Linked DNA regions of Panacibacter microcysteis. The protein of the gene in region 2 interacts with the protein of the main gene of each other region in a pairwise test. Links are inferred from orthologs where the notes say so. Each region holds a gene or a part of one and is shown on either strand. Other genes may lie near its edges.

What was found. The genes of interacting proteins can lie anywhere in the genome.
Region 1: the proteins of priA (region 2) and I5907_RS00495 interact in binary tests that used the Escherichia coli proteins (3 or more experiments, as listed by UniProt). The link is inferred for Panacibacter microcysteis from one-to-one orthologs.

Annotation. Positions count from the first base shown.
Region 1 is NZ_JADWYR010000001.1:111,525-114,456, reverse strand. Bases 31-2,887 are described here. They hold I5907_RS00495 (single-stranded DNA-binding protein), read left to right. Parts: upstream 31-1,165; coding sequence 1,166-1,609; downstream 1,610-2,887. Other genes in these bases: gldE (gliding motility-associated protein GldE), read left to right, coding at 1,698-2,887; mutY (A/G-specific adenine glycosylase), read left to right, coding at 31-1,076. Also shown: more of mutY, read left to right, coding at 1-30; more of gldE, read left to right, coding at 2,888-2,932. UniProt on the Escherichia coli protein: Plays an important role in DNA replication, recombination and repair. Binds to ssDNA and to an array of partner proteins to recruit them to their sites of action during DNA metabolism. Acts as a sliding platform that migrates on DNA via reptation.
Region 2 is NZ_JADWYR010000001.1:2,912,050-2,915,183, reverse strand. The notes cover bases 73-3,131. They hold priA (replication restart helicase PriA), read right to left. Parts: upstream 2,819-3,131; coding sequence 326-2,818; downstream 73-325. Other genes in these bases: I5907_RS11950 (lysophospholipid acyltransferase family protein), read right to left, coding at 2,951-3,131. Also shown: more of I5907_RS11950, read right to left, coding at 3,132-3,134.

The sequences.
Region 1 (2,932 bases), 2.8 Mb from region 2 along the record:
GGAAAAAATTTACGCAGTTTTTGCTGGAATGGAACAAAGCATTAAATAACAGGCCGATGCCATGGAAAGGGGAAAAGGACCCTTATAAGGTATGGCTGAGTGAAGTGATATTGCAACAAACCCGTGTGGAACAGGGATGGGCATACTATGAAAAGTTTGTAAAACAATACAAAGACATTAAAGCACTTGCAAAAGCCAGCGATGAAGCTGTTTTCAAATTATGGGAAGGACTTGGCTACTACTCACGCTGTAAAAACCTGTTGTTTACTGCACGGACTGTAGCAGAAAAATATAATGGTGTATTCCCGGCCAGCTATGAGGAGATTGTACAACTAAAAGGTATTGGACCGTACACGGCATCTGCCATTGCATCATTCTGCTTTAATCTTCCTTATGCCGTAATTGATGGGAACGTTTTTAGAATATTGGCGAGGGTTTTTGGGATTGATACGCCAATTGACAGTACAGCCGGCAAAAAACAGTTTAAGGAACTTGCCGAACAGCTGCTTGACCGGGAACAGCCCGGAATTTACAACCAGGCAATTATGGACTTTGGTGCAACTGTTTGCAAGCCGGCCCTGCCATTGTGTAGTTCGTGCCACCTCAATTCTATTTGTGCTGCTTTTAAAAATGCCACCGTAAGTAATTTGCCTGTAAAAGAAAAGACGCTACAAAAAAAACTGCGATGGTTTTCATATTTTATTTTTCATGCAAATGATACTACGTTTATACACAAAAGAACGGCTAAAGACATCTGGCAAAATCTTTTTGAATTTTATCTTGTGGAGTCGGATGCAGCACCTTCATGGACAGATGACAAGGTTGAAACATTGCTGGCAACGCGGTTGGGCATAAAACAATTTAGTAACGTTACCGTAATTACGGCATTACCACAACAACTTACCCATCAAACAATCAAAGGTTATTTTATTAGCATAAATCTTGCAGAAGTACCACAGGTTTTAAGCGGGGCAAATGACAGGTGGGTAACAACAGAGCAAATGAAAAACCTGCCTTTCCCGGGGTTTATAAACCAGCATTTGCAAAATAAAAATATACAGGCATCTCTTTTTTAGCACTTTAACTTATTTGGTTAGCAGGTTTTTTTATAATTTTAAAGTGATAAAGGGTTATATTTTTTACCGGCGATTAAAAAATAAGTCGTATGAGAGGAGTAAATAGAGTCATGTTGATCGGCAACCTTGGTAAAGACCCCGATGTTCAGTACCTGGAGGGAAACATTGCTGTTGCCAAATTTCCATTAGCTACAACAGAAACTTACAAAGACAGAGCAGGCAAGCTTATTTCACAAACAGAATGGCATACAGTAGTTTTATGGAGAGGGCTGGCAGAACTTGCACAGAAATATTTGCATAAAGGCAGCCTCATCTATGTAGAAGGCAGGCTTCGCACCCGCAGCTGGGATGACAGAGAAGGCAACAAAAAATTTGCAACGGAAATTGTTGGTGATAACCTGATAATGCTTGATAAACGCAACGAGGGCGGCAGCGGATATCACCCCTCGGCACCGGCAGACGGAGGCGAGCAGTTTCCCGGTGGAGATATGCCGCCATTGGGTGATGAACCTGCAGAAGGTTTGCCTTTTTAGAGAATACGTTTTAATAATATTGCTTAATATTGGCACGCTGATAATGGCGTGCCATTATAATTTAGTTTTGTAACCAAAATCGAATCATTTGGAAACTGCCGCAGAATACCTCTTCATCAATGTTTTTTTGCAGCCTGTATACCTTGCTTCAATCGATCCGCAAAGCACCACTGTATTAATCATTCTGTTGTTGGCATTGCTGTTTTTCTCTTTTGTCGTTTCAGGTGCAGAAATTGCATTTTTTTCGCTGGGCAATAAAGACATTAACCTGCTTAAGACCAAGCAGCAGCCAGCTTACAGCAGGGTAATCGATTTGCTTGAACACCCTAAAGAATTATATGCGTCATTGGTTTTGGCCAATAGTCTTTCCAATATTGGCATCATACTTATTCTGAATATTTTGCTGGATGATCTTACAAAAGTTGAATACCAGTGGGTAGAATTTGCCATAAAGGTTCTGGTGGTGGCATTGATACTTGTTTTGTTTTGCGAGATCATGCCTAAAATACTTGCCCGTCAAAACAACATCCGTTATGCAAAGGATTTTGGCATCATCATCGAAGGTGTATTTTACCTTTTTAAAAGACCCGGTGCGTGGTATATCCGGCATTTTGAAAGTGTAGAAAAAAAGTTTTCCCGAAACGCCGGAAGAGCAAAGCGTATGGAGGAAATTTACGATGCTATTGATACCACCACTCCGGGTAACGATGAAAATACCACCAAAGAAAAAGACATCCTGAAAGGTATTGCCAAGTTTAGTAACATTTTTGTTAAACAGATCATGCGTACAAGGCTCGATGTAAACGGTATTGATCACCATACTTCCTTTAAGGATCTTGTAAAGAAGATAGAAGAGTTGCATTACAGCAGGCTCCCTGTTTACAAATCAAACATGGATGAAGTTGTAGGCATTGTAAATACAAAAGATGTTTTACCATATCTCGACCACGATGATGATTTCGACTGGCATTTCCTGATGCGGCAGCCCTTTTTTGTACACGAGAACAAATTGATAGATGATCTGCTGCAGGAGTTCCAGGAAAAACGTGTCCATTTTGCTGTAGTGGTAGATGAGTTTGGTGGCACCAGCGGAATTGTAACTTTAGAAGATATTCTGGAAGAAGTAATCGGTGAAATAAAAGACGAATTTGATGAAGAAGAAACAGGCTTTAAAAAGCTCGATGATTACAATTATTTGTTCGAAGGCCGCACACCTATCAGTGACGTGTGCCGGTTTATGCAATTGCCTATCGATACATTCAACGGCGTAAAAGGAGAAAGTGATTCCCTCGCTGGTCTCGTATTGGAGATAGCCGGCGAAAT
Region 2 (3,134 bases):
TACCATGCAGGCGTTCAGGCACGGGAGATTAGCAAAAAAATAGACCCATCCAGGAATAGACGGGTCTTAACCAATTCTTGAAAACTTGTAAATACCGGATCATTGCCCATGATCAAGTCTACAGGTGCAAAGTAACTACGCAAATCAGCCCCCTGAAATAGTAGCATGTCGTTTCTTATGTAATGAATGAATTACTGTGTATGTAGTAGTATTATGACAACTTTTACAAACTACTGTTAGCTTAAAGATTGATTTTAAAAATAAAAGACATTTATACACTTATTTCTGCAGAAATGATAAAATATCCTTGAAAGAATGCAGAAAATCAGGCGGGGTCCACATCAATAATAATGTCTACGCTCCTGTAACGTTTATTCGTATGTATAATGATCACCTGTTGGTGCAACTGCATTTTACAATTGCTGATCGTGGCGGCATCTTTCGGTAATTTGAGTAATATATCCTGCAGGTACTGGTTCCTCACCCGGTTTACAACGGGCTCTGCCGGGCCTGATATATTGCTTTTGAATGCCTGCAGCCCCTGCACCATAAGATTGGCTGCTTCTTCGGCTATATGCTTTTCTTTATGCCTGAAAGTAATGTGTATCAACCTTGAAAACGGCGGATAGAAAAAATGCCTGCGGTTGGTAATTTCATACTCGTACAACAACCGGTAATTGTGCTGTTGTACAAACTGCAATACGGGATGAAGCACATTGGTGACCTGTATAAGCACTTTGCCTTTGTCGTCTTTTCTGCCGGCGCGGCCGCTTACCTGCTCCATCAACTGGAAAGCACGCTCATTTACCCTGAAATCGGTAAAGTTGAGCAATGCATCTGCATCGAGAATACCTACCAGGTTTACATGCTCAAAATCTAATCCTTTTACCACCATTTGTGTACCCACAAGTATGTCTACGCGCTGTTGTTCAAAAAGTTTTATCAGGCTGTCGTGATCATGCTTTCCTTTTACGCTGTCATAATCCATCCGGGCTACCCTTGCACCGGGGAAATCTTCCATTATTACCTCTTCTACTTTTTCTGTGCCGAAGTTTTTTTGCATAAAACTATGGCTACCGCAAGCAGCACAGGTGTTTATTACCGGGTACACGGTACCACAATAGTGACAGGCTAGTTTATTCTTTGCTTTGTGGTAGGTGAGCGTAACATCGCAATGTTGACATTGAGGTATCCAGCCGCACACACTGCAGATCATATAAGGCGTGTAACCGCGGCGGTTTTGAAAAATAATCACCTGCTTTTTTTGCTGTAAAGAAGCCTCGATGGCTGTTTTCATTTGTGGGGAAAACATTTGCTTCTGTTTGTCTTTTGCAGGTACCTGCTTTAAATCTACCACTTCAATACCGGGCATCTTTCCTTCACCAAATCTTTCATTGAGTTCAACCAAACTATACTTGCCTGCAAGCGCATTGTGGTATGTTTCTATAGCAGGCGTTGCGCTGCCCAGTAAAACCCTGGCTTGATGAAGCGAGGCATAATAAATGGCCGTATCTCTTGCATGGTAGCGTGGCGCAGGGTCATGTTGTTTGTAAGAGCTGTCATGCTCTTCGTCCACAATTATAAGGCCCAGTTCTTTAAAAGGCAACAGCAGGGCAGACCTGGCGCCAAGCACCGCTTTTATCTCACCGCTTTTTATCTTGTTCCATATTTCAACACGCTCATTTGGATTAAACTTGGAATGGTAGATTGCAATATTGCCACCAAAGTGCTTTTGCAATCGCCGGATGATTTGTGCTGTAAGTGCTATCTCCGGCAGCATATACAAAGCCTGGCGGCCACGTGCAATCGTTTCTGCAATCAGCTTGATGTAAAGCTGCGTTTTGCCACTTGCAGTTACACCATGCAGCAGGCAAACCTGCTTTTCTGCAAATGATTGTTGTACTTTTTCAAGCGCCGCTTCCTGTGCGGCAGATAAAGTAAAATCAAGCGACATATTTTTTGGCAATACCGGCAGGCGGCTGGTATCTCTCTTTTCTGCAACCAGTATTTTTTTGTCTATCAGTCCTTTGAGCTGTGCTGTACTGGCATTGGCTTTTTTGAGCAACGCAGGTTGTGTAACTTCTCCTTCTGCTTTTATAATGTGCAGGTAGGCAAGCATCAGTTCAAGCTGCTTTGGGGCTTTGGTCCATTCGTTGAGCAGCCGGGCCAGTAAATCCTCGTTGTGGTAAACAGGATTGAGTACTATATAGGTTTCTGTTTTGGGTTTGTATTTTTCTTTCAGCTCTTCCCATACATAGCAAACACGCTTTTCAATCAGTTTCTTAATTACAGGATAAACATGCGTTACATCCAGTATTTGCTGCACCTCGCTCAGCCGCAGTTCTTTTTTCAGTTCCAATGCTTCTGCTACAAGGTATTCCTCATCATTCAAGTTGCTGAAATCAAGTCCATATTCTTCATTCCATATAAGTATGCTTTCGCTCGAAAGTTTAAGGTTTGCAGGCACAGCAGCATTCATTACTTCGCCTTCGCTGCACATATAATAACCGGCTATCCATTGCCATAATGCCAGTTGCCCGCCATACACAACAGGATCTGCATCCAGCACATTCATAATTTCCCTGGGCTCAAAGGCCGCAGGCTTATTGGTGTGCAGGGTTTTGATAATACCTGCATATTTCTTATTCTTCAGTTGCACTTCTACCCTTGATCCTTCCTGTACCGATTGTTGAAAATGTGCAGGAATACGCCATGTATAGTTCTGCGGCAATGCCAGCGGTATAATTACTTCAGCAAAGAGTGCAGCAGTGTTGTCCGCATCTGAAAACAATGATGTATTTGATTGAGATGACTGCATGTTGTAGCGCGAATATACCAAACGTGGTGGTGATATTCAGCGTGCCATTGGTGCACAAAGAGCGGAACCCCTGAAGCGTGCGACGCAACAGGCGATGCCATGAAATACAAAAGCCCGGCTCATAACCTGTATTTAATCAACAGCCTTTTGCAATGTGGGAACATTATAATTCCTGTAGCGCCTGAGCCCTGCTTCCATTTTTTGGTGAACGAGTTGTTTTAATGCAGGCATTTCTTTGATGGTATAACCCTGTACCGGTATTTCATCCATGTACACCGCTGCACACCTGCCGGGCGTTAACTCAAAAAAACCACGC